DNA from 2 places in the Amycolatopsis sp. NPDC024027 genome. Region 1 is predicted to be linked to the other one. Evidence: riboswitches for the same ligand, from Rfam matches in the RefSeq annotation. Region 1 holds a riboswitch; the other holds the start of a gene.
The links. Region 1 has a riboswitch for thiamine pyrophosphate ahead of thiC (phosphomethylpyrimidine synthase ThiC). Riboswitches for the same ligand answer to the same signal wherever they lie in the genome.
Positions count from the first base shown of each region.

Region 2: another riboswitch for thiamine pyrophosphate. It lies ahead of AB0F52_RS00090 (thiamine ABC transporter substrate-binding protein); the one in region 1 lies ahead of thiC (phosphomethylpyrimidine synthase ThiC).

Region 1 covers NZ_JBEZYY010000001.1:657,711-664,862, forward strand. The annotation lists gene AB0F52_RS03200 (glycoside hydrolase family 15 protein) at 1-1,368, opposite strand, end outside; gene AB0F52_RS03205 (trypsin-like peptidase domain-containing protein) at 1,574-2,485, shown strand; TPP riboswitch at 2,533-2,655, shown strand; gene thiC (phosphomethylpyrimidine synthase ThiC) at 2,649-4,286, shown strand; gene thiD (bifunctional hydroxymethylpyrimidine kinase/phosphomethylpyrimidine kinase) at 4,283-5,083, shown strand; gene AB0F52_RS03220 (helix-turn-helix domain-containing protein) at 5,080-5,475, opposite strand; gene AB0F52_RS03225 (NADP-dependent oxidoreductase) at 5,568-6,491, shown strand; gene AB0F52_RS03230 (phosphatidylinositol-specific phospholipase C domain-containing protein) at 6,488-7,152, opposite strand, start outside.
Region 2 covers NZ_JBEZYY010000001.1:15,637-22,788, reverse strand. The annotation lists gene AB0F52_RS00110 (ArsR family transcriptional regulator) at 1-494, shown strand, start outside; gene AB0F52_RS00105 (hypothetical protein) at 491-958, shown strand; gene AB0F52_RS00100 (hypothetical protein) at 958-1,296, shown strand; gene AB0F52_RS00095 (4a-hydroxytetrahydrobiopterin dehydratase) at 1,705-1,989, opposite strand; TPP riboswitch at 2,022-2,129, shown strand; gene AB0F52_RS00090 (thiamine ABC transporter substrate-binding protein) at 2,149-3,198, shown strand; gene AB0F52_RS00085 (iron ABC transporter permease) at 3,282-4,838, shown strand; gene AB0F52_RS00080 (ABC transporter ATP-binding protein) at 4,838-5,845, shown strand; gene AB0F52_RS00075 (ABC transporter permease subunit) at 5,865-6,746, opposite strand; gene AB0F52_RS00070 (ABC transporter ATP-binding protein) at 6,743-7,152, opposite strand, start outside.

The sequences.
Region 1 (7,152 bases):
CTCCTCCCAGCGCTCCTGCTGGGTGTACGGCGACGCCTGCCCGTTCGGACCCCGGTACCCGAGGATGAAGTCGGCGGCCTTGCGGACGCCGGGCCACAGGTCGTTCCGCCCGAGCTGCTGGGCGAGCACGATCGGGAACGCGCTCTCGTCGAGCTGGATCGACGTCCAGTACGGGACGCCGTCCACCCGGCTGTTCTGCGGCAGGTGCCCGTCGGCCTGCTGCTGCGTGCCGAACATGTAGGACACCGCGCGGTTCGCGGCGGCCGTGTCGCCGCCGGCGGCCAGGCCGGTCGCGATCTGGTAGAGGTCACGCGGCCAGACCAGGTGGTAGGTGCCCGACGGCGACCACTCCGGGTCGTTGTTCCCGAACCGCCACGGCATGCTCGGCGACGCGATGAAGGCACCGGGGTGGTGCTTGTCCTCGCTGGCGGCGAGCGTCAGCATCGACGCCTTGTAGAGGTCGCGCTCGGCACCGGTCTTCAGCGACGACGGCGGCTTGGCGACCCCGCGCAGGTACTGCTGCCAGCCGCGGTCGTAGGCGCGCGCGATGTCGCGGAAGCCGCGCCGCTGCGACGCCTGCGCGCTCTTGAGCGCGTCGGCGGCCTTCGCGCCCATGCCGAGGGCCACGGTGACGTGCCGGTCGCGGACGCCGTCGGCGTTCGTCCGGCCGGTCAGCACGACGTTGCCCTTGGCCGCGGTGTCGTACCGGTCGAGCTTGAAGGTCTTGGCGAGCTGGGTGTTCCCGTCGGAGGCACCCGCGTAGCCGACGCTGGTCGTGGTGAACGCGGGCTGCGCGGTGAGCGCGGCGGCGTTCGTGGCGTCCTGCGCCGTGACGGCGTCACGTGCGCGGGCGGCCGAGTCGTCGGAGCCGTCGTTGGTGAGGTCCGGGTCGGCGACCGCGTAGAGCTGGTATGGCCGCCCGGTGAGCGACTGGAAGTCGACGTCCACCAGCACGGTCGTGGCGGCCGGGTCGGTGACGTAGGTCTTGCGGAGGCGCCAGCGGTGCTGGTCGTCGGTGCTGGTCTGCTCGTACGTCAGGCTGTCGTCGTCGGTCCGCCGGACCTGCTGCGACTTCGCCGAGTAGTCGGTGACGGCGAAGCTGCGGCCGTCCGTGACGACGAAGTCCATCGAGCGGACGCTGGGCGTCGACAGGTCCGGGTAGTAGACCTCGGACAGCTGCCCGCCCTGGAGGGTGAACCAGACGTTGCTGGACCGGTCGTGCGCGGTCCCGAAACCGGTCTTGTTCGCGGGTAGCCAGCTGGGATGGGTCCCGGGGGCACCGGGAGCCTCCCCCTGCGCCGCCGCGGTCGCCGGGATCAGGCCGGTGACCAGCAGCCCGGCGAGGGCGCCGAAGATGAGTTTGCGCATATCAACCCCACAGAAAAGTCGCCTCTGCACCGTTACAGAAAGGCGCCTGGCAGTCTGCCGCCGATTTCTGCCCGATGCATGGGCTGATCCGGTGAACCACTGACCGTCACTGGTCCACCGGGCCGGTTCACCAGCAGCGAACGGACTTCCCGCCGAACCGGGCGCAAGATTGTAGTAACTGCAACGCTGTAATCGAGGGATCTCCATGGACGACGCGATGGACGCCTACTCGCGCGCGGTCAGCACGGTCGCCAAGACCGTCACCCCGCACGTCGCCGGGGTGCAGCTGGCGCGCGGCAGCGGCTCGGCCGTCGTCTTCGCCGAGGACGGCCACCTGCTCACCAACGCCCACGTCGTCAGCGACCACCGGCGCGGGGTCGCCACCTTCGCCGACGGCAGCGAAGTGCCCTTCGACGTCGTCGGCGCCGATCCGCTGTCCGATCTCGCCGTGCTGCGGGCGCGGGGCGCCACGCCGGCGGCCGCCGAGCTCGGCGACGCCGACCGGCTCGTCGTCGGGCAGCTCGTCGTCGCGGTCGGGAACCCGCTCGGCTTCTCGGGGACCGTCACCGCCGGGGTCGTCAGCGCGCTCGGCCGGGCGCTACCGGTCCGGCAGGGGCGCACCACCCGCGTGATCGAGGACGTCATCCAGACCGACGCCGCCCTCAACCCCGGCAACTCCGGCGGCGCGCTCGCCGACTCGGCCGGCCGGGTCGTCGGCATCAACACCGCGGTCGCCGGGGTCGGGCTCGGGCTCGCGGTGCCGATCAACACCACCACGCGGCGGATCATCGACACACTCGTCGTCGAAGGCCGGGTGCGGCGCGCGTACCTCGGCGTGGTCGGCGTGCCCGCGCCGCTGCCGGAAGACATCGCCGAGCGCACCGGGCAGCGCGCCGGGCTGCGGGTGCGCGAAGTCGTGTCCGGCGGCCCGGCCGAGCGGGCGGGCCTGCGCGCCGGCGACCTCGTGCTGACCGTCGGGCGCACCCGCGTCTCGGACGCCCAAGGCATCCAGCGGCAGCTGTTCGCGGAAGTGATCGGCACCGCGCTGCCGATCACCGTGCTGCGCAACGGCGCCATGGTCGACGTCTACGCGACCCCGGCCGAGTTGGTCGGGTGAGGTGAGGAGACTTGAGTATCGCGCTTCGGCGTGGCATGGTCGGGGCACAACAGCAACGCGGGAGCTCGCGCCATGGCGGGCTGAGAGGGTGACTTGCGATTTCGCAGGCGTCACCGACCGCATGAACCTGACCGGGTAATGCCGGCGTAGGGAGTGAAAGTCGTTGACGACGCTGCAAAACAGTGCTGCCGTAAGCGTGACCACCGGGCCGATCACCGGTTCGCACAAGGCGTACAACCAGACCGAATCCGGGCTCCGCGTCCCCGTGCGGCGGATCGATCTCTCCAACGGTGAACAGTTCGACGTCTACGACACCTCCGGCCCGTACACGGATCCGGACGTCGAGATCGACGTCCACAGTGGACTTCACCGGCTGCGGGCCGGGTGGGCCGACGGGCGCGAGCACAACACCCAGCTCGGCTGGGCCAAACAGGGCGTCATCACCCGCGAAATGGAGTACATCGCCGCACGCGAACGGGTTTCGCCCGAATTCGTGCGCGACGAGGTCGCCCGCGGCCGCGCCGTGATCCCGGCCAACCGCAAGCACCCCGAGACCGAGCCGATGATCATCGGCAAGAACTTCCTGGTGAAGATCAACGCCAACATGGGTAACTCGGCCGTCTGGTCGTCGGTTGAGGAAGAGGTCGACAAGATGGTGTGGGCCACCCGCTGGGGTGCCGACACGATCATGGACCTGTCCACCGGCAAGCGGATCCACGAGACGCGGGAGTGGATCATCCGCAACTCGCCGGTGCCGGTCGGCACCGTGCCGATCTACCAGGCGCTGGAAAAGGTCGACGGCGAACCGGAAAAGCTGTCGTGGGAGGTGTACCGCGACACCATCATCGAGCAGTGCGAACAGGGTGTCGACTACGTCACCGTGCACGCCGGCGTGCTGCTGCGCTACATCCCGCTGACCGCGCGGCGCGTCACCGGCATCGTCAGCCGCGGCGGGTCGATCATGGCCGCGTGGTGCCTCGCGCACCACCGGGAGTCCTTTTTGTACACGCACTTCGAGGAACTCTGCGAGATCCTCCGGCAGTACGACGTCACGTTCTCCCTCGGCGACGGCCTGCGCCCGGGCTCGATCGCGGACGCCAACGACCGTGCCCAGTTCGCCGAGCTGGAAACCCTCGGTGAGCTGACGCACATCGCGCGCTCGCACGACGTCCAGGTGATGATCGAGGGCCCCGGCCACGTGCCGATGCACAAGATCAAGGAGAACGTGGAGCTCGAGGAAAAGCTCTGCGGCGAGGCGCCGTTCTACACCCTCGGTCCACTCGCGACGGACATCGCGCCGGCGTACGACCACATCACGTCGGCCATCGGCGCGGCGCAGATCGGCTGGTACGGCACGGCGATGCTGTGTTACGTGACGCCGAAGGAGCACCTCGGCCTGCCCAACCGCGACGACGTCAAGACCGGCGTGATCACGTACAAGATCGCCGCGCACGCCGCGGACCTGGCCAAGGGGCACAAGTACGCGCAGGAGTGGGACGACGAGCTGTCGAAGGCGCGGTTCGAGTTCCGCTGGAACGACCAGTTCAACCTGTCGCTCGACCCGGACACCGCGCGCTCGTTCCACGACGAGACGCTGCCCGCCGAGCCGGCCAAGACCGCGCACTTCTGCTCGATGTGCGGACCGAAGTTCTGCTCGATGCGGATCACGCAGGACGTCCGCAAGTACGCCGAAGAGCACGGACTGTCCACTGTGGAGGCAATCGAAGCCGGCATGGCTTCGAAGTCGGCGGAGTTCACCGAGTCCGGCGGCCAGGTCTATTTGCCGGTGGTGCAGCCGTGACACCGAGGACCGCCCTCACCATCGCCGGATCGGACTCCGGCGGTGGTGCGGGCATCCAGGCCGACCTGCGGACCTTCTTCGCGCACGGGGTGCACGGGCTGGTCGCGCTGACGGCGGTCACCGTGCAGAACTCGCTGGGCGTGCAGGGTTTCACGGAGATCCCGGCCGACGTCGTCACCGCGCAGATCAAGGCGGTGGCGTCGGACATGGGCGTCAACGCCGCGAAGACGGGCATGCTGGCGACGGCCGAGATCATCCGTTCGGTGGCGAAGACCCTGGACGAGGTCGAGGTCGGCCCGTTCGTGGTCGACCCGGTCGCGGCCTCGATGACGGGTGACCCGCTGCTGCGCGAGGACGCCCTGGAGGCGATCCGCACGGAGCTGTTCCCGCGCGCGACGCTGATCACGCCGAACCTCGACGAAGTCCGGTTGCTGACGGGCGTTTCGGTCGTGGACCCGGCTTCGCAGCGTTCGGCCGCCGAAGCTTTGCTGGAGTTCGGTTCGCGGTGGGTCCTGGTGAAGGGCGGCCACATGCGGGGGACGGCCGACTGCGTGGACCTGCTCTCGGACGGCCGCGAGTTCATCGAATTGAGCGGCCCCCGGTACGAGACGGAGAACACCCACGGCGGCGGGGACACGTTGGCGTCGGCGATCACGGCGTCGCTGGCGAAGGGCGCTTCGGTGCCGGACGCCGTGGCGGCGGGGAAGAAGTTCATCGAGCGGTGTGTGGCGGAGGCCTACCCGCTGGGTGCGGGGGTGGGGCCGGTCTCGCCGTTCTGGGTGCTGGACAAGAACTAGCGGACCGGCTGGAGTTCGCGGCCGTCGTACTCCTCGCGGGCCGAGCGGATGCGGCCGAAGTTCGCCTGGCTCCACGTGCTCAACGCGATCAGGTGCGCGCCCACCTCGGCGCCCATCTCCGTCAGCGCGTACTCCACCGTCGGCGGGGTGGTCGGGTACACCGTGCGGGTCACGAAGCCGTCGCGCTCCAGGTGGCGGAGGTTCTGGGTCAGCATCTTCTGGCTGATGCCGTCGACCGCGCGGCGCAGCTCGCCGAAGCGGTGCGGGCCGCGGGCCAGTGCGCCCAGGACCAGCGCCGTCCACTTGTTGGCCAGCAGGTCCAGCACGTCGCGGCACGGGCAGTTCCGCAAGTACACATCCCAGGGTCCGCCCTGGTCGCAGGTGGTATCCATCAGGTACCTAGTTTACCGGAAAGTGCCTTCTGGCGAAAAGTGACGAACGATCCGAAGATGGAGGGCGACCCCGAGATCCAAGGAGAGAACCGATGCGCATCGTGACCCAAGAGACCCTCGGCGGGCCGGAGGTGCTCCGCGTCACCGAGGCACCGCGCCCCGAACCCGGGCCGACGGAGGTCCTGGTGCGAGTACACGCAGCCGCGGTCAACCCGGTCGACTGGAAAGTACGGCGCGGCGGCGGGTTCCTCGGCGAACCGCCGTTCACCGTCGGCTGGGACGTCGCCGGGGTCGTCGAGGAGGCCGGCTTCGGCGCGACCGGGGTCCAGGAGGGCGACGAAGTCCTCGGTATGCCGTGGTTCCCGCGTCCGGCCAACGCCTACGCCGAGTACGTCACCGCGCCCTCGCGGCACTTCGTGCGCAAGCCCGCCGGGCTGTCGTTCGCCGAGGCCGCCGCCCTTCCCCTCGCCGGGCTGACCGCCTGGCAGGGCTTGGTCGACGTCGCCGACGTCCGGCCAGGGCAGCGGGTGTTCGTCGACGCCGCGGCGGGCGGAGTCGGCCACCTCGCCGTGCAGATCGCCAAGGCCCGTGGTGCGCACGTCATCGGCACGGCCAGCGCGGGCAAGCACGGCTTCCTGCGCGAACTCGGCGTCGACGAGCCGATCGACTACCACGACACCGCGGCCACCACGTCCGATGTGGACGTCTACTTCGGACTCGTCGGCGAGGACAGCGACCTCCGCTGGCTCCCCGCCATCAAGGAAGGCGGCCTGCTGATCGGCGTGCCCAGCGGGGTTGCCGACCGGGTCGAAAAAGCCGCCGAAACCAGGAATGTGCACACGAGACGGCTCCTCGTCGAACCCGACCGCGGCGGGCTGACCGGCCTCGTCGAACTGATCGAAGCCGGTCAGCTGAAGGTCCGCGTCGACCAGACCTTCCCGCTGGAGGACGCCGCCAAGGCGCACGAGCTGGGTGAGTCGGGCCGGGTGTCCGGCAAGCTCGTGCTGACCGTCTAACCCCGCGCGAGCACCTGGGGCAGCACCGTCGTGAGCCCGGTCCAGTCCGCGGTGACCACCGACGCGTGCTGCTTCGCCAGGTCGGCGACGCGCTGGTTGGCCTGGTCGACCGTCGGGTTGTGGCCGTCGATGGCCGGCGCGACGTTCTGCGCGTCGGTCATCACGACGTAGTAGTGGTTGGCGTCGTACCACCAGGGCCCGGTCTGGGTCACCCACGCGTTCGCGTCGCCGTCGAAGACCACGAACCACGGCTTGAGGTCGGCGGTGTACTTGTCCCGCGGGTCACCGCCGCCCGCGCCGTGCACGGTCGGGAAGATGTTCGCGTCGCCGAGCTTGCCGGCGTTCTTCAAGCCGATCAGGTAGCGCGCGTACTCGACGTCGGTCTTCAGCGTGTCGGTCGGGTTGCCCTCCTCGACCGTGCCCGGGATGACCTCGGTGATCACCCGGCCCCGCAACGCGTCCACGGACGGCCAGTTGTCCGCTTTGGCCGCGTCGTCGAGCGTCGCGTAGTTCCCGAGCAGCTCGGCCGGGCGGAACGCGACGCTGCCGAGGTGCGAGCGGAAGGTGGCGTCCAGTTCGTCCGGCCCCATGCCGGTGTTGTCCGAGAAGCCGGTCTTCATCTCCAGCTTGAGCGTGATCGGCGTGTGCCCGGGGTGGGCGG
Region 2 (7,152 bases), 640 kb from region 1:
TCACCGAGCTCGCCGAAGCCTCCGGCGTCACCCCCACGGCCGTGTTGCGCGAGGTCGAACGGCTCGTCGGTGGCGGCATCCTGGAAGACCGGCGGGTCGGCCGGAGCCGGCTCGTCAAGGCCCGCACGGACACCCCGCTCTACCGGCCGTTGAGCGAGGTCATCGCGGTCACCTTCGGGCCGCTGCCGCTGCTCGCCGAGGCTTTGGCCGGGCTGGCGGGCGTGCGGGAGGCCTACATCTACGGGTCCTGGGCCGCGCGCTACCGCGGTGAACCGGGACCACCGCCCGGGGACGTCGACGTGCTCGTCGTCGGTTCGCCCGATCCGGACGCGCTGTTCGACCTGGCCGAGGGTGTGTCGCGGCGGCTGGGCCGCGAGGTCAACGTGCACCGGATCTCGCCGGCGTCGTGGTCCGCGGACAGCAAGGATCCCTTCCTCACCAGCGTGCGTGCGCGTCCGCTGGTTCCGTTGCCTCTCGAGCAGGAGACCCGATGACCCGGTGGAACCAGGGCCGCGCCACGATCGACGCGCTCATCGCACGCGGTTCGCTCGAGCACGTGCCGGCTTCGCGGGAAGCCGCGGAAGCGGAGCTCGTCAGGGCCCGCACGCACGTCGCTTCGGCGCGGCGGCTGCTGGACTCGGATCCGGAGGGCGCCTACACGCTGGCCTACGACGGCGCCCGCCGGGCGCTGGCGGCCGTCCTGCAGAACCAGGGCCTGCGTGCGACGAGCCGGGGTGGTCACATCGCCGTCTACGAGGCGGTTCGCGCGCAACTCGATCCGCCGCTGGGGCCGCTTCTGCGTCCCTTCAACCGGATGCGGATCCGGCGCAACGAAGTCGCCTACCGGTCTTCCGAGGCGCCTTCGGTGACCGCCGAGGACGTGACGGCCGATGTTTCGAAGGTCGACGATCTCATCGGGGTCGCCGAAAAGACGATCCCGACCATGTCTCGTTACTGATGGGAAACGCTTTGGACCGCCCGCTGACCCCGGCCGAGCGCGCGGCACTGGACACGCTGCTCGCGGCCGACTTCCCCGGTGCCGCGGAACTGCGCGCGCAGGCCGCCACGGCCCGGGTGGTCGGCCGCTGCGGCTGCGGCTGTCCCACGATCGACCTCGCCGTGGACGAAGCGACCCCGCGCTCGCCGAAGAAGGAATCGGTGGCGGTGGAGGCCGACGTTCCGGACGGCGGCCTCATCGTGTTCGTCGACGACGGCCGGTTGTCGTGCCTCGAATACTGGACGACGGCCGACGAGCGCCCGGCCGAGTTCCCGCCGCCCGGGCAAATCACCTTGTAGCCCGCCGGACCCGGAGGTCCGGCAGGCTTGGCCGGACTAGCCGAGCAGGCCCAGCACCGCGATCACGATCAGCACCACCGCGGGGGCGAGGGCGTTGATCCAGGCGCGCTGGGCGGGGGTGAGGGCGGCGGTGCTGTTCATGGCGTTTCCTAGGGGCCGAACCGATGCTTCCGCTCCGAACAGCGCGCTGATCATGCCGCCCGTTAACAGCTGTGATCGAACTCTCAGCCGTCCAGGTGACGGCGGTTGCGGGCGGTGAACCAGAGCACCCCGCCGGCCGCCGCCACCATCGCCGCGAACGCCGCCGTGCCGACCACGATTGCCTGAGTCATCTGTGTCTCCCTCCCGAAGGTTCCGGTAACCAAGAGACGCCGAAGCCGGGCGAAGGTGCACTCAGCGTAGCCGAGATCACACCGCGGCGAGCACCGCGTCGATCTGCGACGCCAGGTCGAAGTCCTTCGCCGTCAGGCCGCCTGCCGAGTGGGTGCTGAGCCGGAAGGTCAGCGTGCGCCAGCGGATGTCGATGTCCGGGTGGTGGTCGGCGGCTTCGGCGAGCTCCGCCACCCGGTTCACCACCTCGATCGCCTGGGGGAAGCTCGCCAGCTCCACCTCGCGCGCGATCACCGCGCCGGACCGCGTCCAGTCCGCGCCCAGCCGGGCGTCGACCTCGTCGTCGTTCAAGATTTCCGTCATGTCTCCATGGTCGACCGTCCTGGACTACGCTGCACGGTTGCCACGGGAGTCCGGTGAGCCGGGCTGAGAGGCGGGGTCACCCGCGACCGTTCGCACCTGACCGGATCATGCCGGCGACGGGAGGGCTTCCCTCCGCGTCGGCGAAGTGCAGGAGGGTAGATGAAACGCAGGGCTGTGCGCGCCGCGACGGCCATCGCCGCCGTCAGTGCCGTCGCCGCGGCGTGCTCGCTGTCGGACGGTGACGGTGGCACGCAGCAGACGCCCACCGTCACCCTCGTGACGCACGATTCGTTCCTGGCGCCACAGGAGGTGCTCGACGCCTTCCAGAAGCAGTCGGGCATCAAGGTCTCCGTGCTCAAGCAGGGCGACGCCGGTTCGCTGACCAACAAGCTCGTGCTGACGAAGGCCAACCCGATCGGCGACGTCGCGTACGGCGTCGACTCCACCTTCGCCTCCCGCGCGCTCAGCGAGGGTGTCTTCGATTCCTACACCAGCCCGGAAGCCGACCGCGGGCCGCAACGCTACGCCGTCGACCCCGAGCACCGGCTGTCCGCGGTCGACGTCGGTGACGTCTGCGTCAACGTCGACACGAACTACTTCACGAGCAAGGGGATCCCCGCGCCGGAGACCTACGACGACCTGGCCGACCCGAAGTACAAGGACCTGCTGGTCGCCGAGGATCCGGCGACGGCGTCGCCCGGGCTGGCGTTCCTCCTCGGCACCGTCGCCAAGTACGGCGACGCCGGCTGGAAGGACTACTGGACGAAGCTGAAGGCCAACGGCGTCAAGGTCGTCAGCGGCTGGGAAGAGGCCTACACCAAGCAGTTCTCCGGCTCGTCCGGCAAGGGGCCGCGGCCGATCGTCGTCTCGTACGCGTCGTCGCCGGCCGCCGAAGTCGGGGACGACGGGAAGCCGCGCACCAAGGCGCTGCTCGACACCTGCTACCGGCAGGTCGAGTACGCCGGCGTGCTGGCGAACGGCAAGCAGGTCGAGAACGCCCGCAAGGTCGTCGACTTCCTGCTCTCGCAGCAGTTCCAGGCCACGGTCGCGGCCAACATGTACGTCTACCCGGCGCGCCAGGGCGTCGACCTGCCCGCGGGCTGGGCGCAGGTGGCCCCGCTGCCGCAGAGGCCGCAGGCGCTGCCCGCGGACCAGGTGCAGGCCGGACGCGAGAAGTGGATCGGCGAATGGCGCACGCTCCTGCAGTGAGCTCCGAGGCTCCACCGCGGAGTCCCGGGAAAGCCACCGCCCCGCCGCGGACCGCCCGCGGGCTCGGCCTGGCGCTGCTCGGGCTGGCCCCGATCGGGTTCCTGGTGGTGTTCTTCGCCTGGCCGGTGCTGGCGATCATCGGCCGCGGGTTCGCCGCGGGCGGGCTCGGCGTCGTGCTCGGCGACGCGCGGACCTGGCAGCTGGCCGGGTTCACCGTCGCGAGCGCGGCCGCGTCGACGGTGGTCGCGGTGCTGGCCGGGCTGCCGGTGGCGTTCCTGCTGGCCCGGGTGCGGCTGCCCGGCGTCGGCCTGGCGCGGACGCTGGTGCTGGTGCCGTTCGTGCTGCCGACCGTGGTCGTCGGGCTGGCGTTCCGGGCGCTGTGGCCGGACGGCGGGGTGCTGCCGATCGTGCTGGCCAACGCCTTCTTCAACGTCGCCGTCGTCGCGCGAACCGTCGCCGGGCTGTGGGCGCGGCTCGATTCGCGGACGACCGACGCCGCCCGGGCGCTCGGCGCGTCGCCGTGGCGGGCCTTCCGGTCGGTGACGCTGCCCGCGCTGGCGCCCGCGGTCGCGTCCGCCGCGGCCGTCGTGTTCCTCTTCTGCGCCACCAGCTTCGGAGTCGTCCTGATCCTGGGCGGGGCGCGCTACCGGACCCTGGAAACCGAGATCTACCTGCGGACGGTCGACCTGCTGGACCTCTCGGGCGCGGCCGCGCTCTCGCTGATCCAGTTCGCGGCCGTGGTCGCCGCGCTGGTCCTCGGCGGGCTGGCGCGCCGGCGCAAAGAAGGCGCCCGGATCGGATCGGGCGGGGCGCGGCGGCCACGGGGCGGCGAGTGGTGGATCGTCGGCGCCGCGGGGGTCGTGCTCGCGTTGCTGGTGACGCCGATCGTCGCGCTCCTCGCCGAATCGGTGTCCACTGAGGACGGCTGGAGCCTCGCCGGGTACCGGGCGCTGACGAGCACCGGCGAGAAGGGCGCGCTCCAGGTGTCCGGCTGGGACGCCGCGCTGAACTCGCTGAAGGTGGCGATCGACGCGACGTTGCTCGCGCTGGTCGTCGGCGTGCTCGCGTCCGTCGTCCTCGTGGCGCTGCGGCGCTCGCCCGCCAAAGCCGCGCGCGGGCTGGGCGAGACGATGGACGCCGTGCTGATGCTGCCGCTCGGGGTGTCCGCGGTGACCGTCGGGTTCGGCTACCTGGTGACGCTCGACGCGTTGCCCGGTGACCTGCGGACGTCGCCCTACCTGGTGCCGCTGGCCCAGGCGCTGGTGATCATCCCGCTGATCGTGCGGATGGTGCTGCCGGTGCTGCGCTCGGTCGACGTCCGGCTGCGGCAGGCCGCCTCGACGCTCGGGGCGAGCCCGCTGCGGGTGTGGTGGGAGATCGACCTGCCGCTGACGCTGCGGCCGCTGGTCGCGGCGGCGGGCTTCGGTTTCGTCGTGGCCCTCGGCGAATTCGGCGCGACGAGCTTCCTCGCCCGGCCGACGGCGCCGACGCTGCCGGTCGCGGTCGCGACGCTGATGGCGCGCCCGGGTGAGCTGAACAACCAGATGGCCTACGCGGCGTGCGCGTTGCTGATGCTCGTGACGGTGCTGGCGGTCGCCCTGATCGACCGGCTCGGGCGCGGCGGGGTGGGAGAGTTCTGATGGCGTTGTCGGTGCGGGACCTGACCGTCCACTACGGATCGTTCGCGGCGGTGCGCGACGCCCGGCTGGACATCGCCGACGGCGAGGTGCTGGCGCTGCTCGGCCCGTCGGGCTCGGGCAAGTCGACGCTGCTGCGGGCGATCACCGGCCTCGAGCCGTCGGCGCGCGGCTCGGTGAGCTGGGACGGCGAGGACCTCGGCGCGGTCCCGGTCCACCGGCGAGGCTTCGGCCTGGTGTTCCAGGACGGCCAGCTCTTCGCCCACCGCGACGTCGCCGCGAACATCGCGTTCGGCCTGCGGATGCACGGCGTGCCGCGCGCGCGGTGGGCGCCGCGGGTCGCCGAGCTGCTGGAGCTGGTGGGCCTCGCTGGCTTCGAGAAGCGGCGGGTGACGGAGCTGTCCGGCGGCCAGGCCCAGCGGGTGGCGCTGGCCCGGGCGCTGGCACCGAAGCCGCGGCTGCTGCTGCTCGACGAGCCACTGTCCGGTTTGGACGCGGGACTGCGTGAGCAGCTGGCGATCGACCTGGCGGACCTGTTGCGGCGCAGCAAGATCACCGCGCTGCTGGTGACGCACGACCAGGAAGAGGCGTTCACCCTGGCCGACCGCGTGGCGGTGCTCGACGCGGGGGAGGTCCGCCAGGAGGGTGCGGTCCGGCGGGTGTGGCGGAATCCGGCGGACGACGACGTGGCCCGGTTCCTCGGCGTGACGACGTTCGTGGAGGGGACGGCTGCGGCCGGGGTGGTGCAGACGTCGCTGGGGGACGTGCCGCTGCCGGACGCCGCCGACGGCCCGGTGCGGCTGGGGCTGCGGCCGCACGCGCTGAAGGTGTCGGCCGAAGGAGTGCGCGGCGAGGTCGTCGCGGCGGTCCACCGGCGGGAACACCTGCGGCTCGTGGTGAAACTCGCGGATTCCACAGTGGACGCCGTGGCGCCGGCCGCGTCGGACCTGCGGGCCGGGGACGCGGTGAAGCTGGAGCTCGACCCGGACGGCGTCGCGCTGGTCGGTTGACGCCGTCCGGAAAGGAACCTCAGCCGTCTCGGGTCGACAGGCGGGCGTAGGCCAGCGAAAGCCCGATCACGATGTAGCAAGCCGCCCGCAGCGCGCCTTCGCCCAGCATCTGCGTGCCCATCGGGTCCTGCAGGACCTCCGCCGGGGCCATCGACCAGTTCTGCGTCAGCAGGAACGGGTGCAGCCAGTCCAGCGACGTCAGGAACCCGAGGATCGTGAACACGATGTCGCCCGCCAGGACGGAAGCCACCACCAGCATCGGGTGCTCGGTCCAGCTGGACAGCGCCAGCGCCACGGCGCCGACCGCCCACAGTTGCAGCACCACCCAGCCCGCCACCAGCAGGATCCGGGCCAGCGCGCCGCCCAGGGACAACGTCGTGCCCGACAGCGTGAACAGCGAATCCGTGCCGTTGATGATGAGCCCGGTCACCACGCCCGTCACGCACATCGCCAGCACCGAAACGACCGACACCGTCGCGACGCCGAACGCCTTGACCGCCAGCAGCCGGCCGCGGCCGACCGGGGCGATCAGCCAGCCGCGCAGGGTGCCGTGCGAGGTCTCGCCCGCGATCGCGTCCGCGCCCGCCATGGCCGAGGCCAGCGGGAGCAGCAGCGCCAGCGACATCACGATCGCCGCGATCGGCAGCACGAACGCGTTGTTGACCGCCGAGGCCAGCAGCGCTCCGCCGCCTTCGTCCGGCCCCCCGCCGGCGTTGGGGTTGTCGTCCACCAGCGTCAGCCCGATGCCGATCACCACCGGGATCAGCGCCAGCAACCCGAGCACGGCCAGCGTGCGCGGCCGCCGGAAGATCCAGCGCAGCTCCGCGGCCAGCAGCCGTGGCAGCGGCACCGTGTCGTGGCCCGTGCGGGCCGCCGGTGCGTCGAGAACCGCCGTCGTCATTCCGCCCCCTCGGTCAGCCGCGCGAACAGGTCTTCCAGGCCGGTGCGGGCCCGCGTCGCCTCGTGGACCGCGACCCCCGCGCCCACCAGGACCTGCAGCACCCGCGGCGCCTCGGCCGCGGTCAGGTCGGCCCGGATGCCGTCCGGCGTGAGCCGGGCGCCGATCCGGTTCTCCCGCAGCACTTCCACCGCCTGCTCCGCGTCCGGCGTGCGGACCAGCAGGGCCGCGTTCCCGGACTCCAGCAGCTCCGCCAGCTCGCCCTGCGCGACGACGTTGCCGGACTGCAGGACAGCCACGTGCGTGCACGTCGCTTCGACTTCGGCCAGCAGGTGCGACGACACCAGCACGGTGACGCCCTCGGCGTGCAGCTCGGCGACGATCCTGCGGATCTCCCTGGTACCAGCAG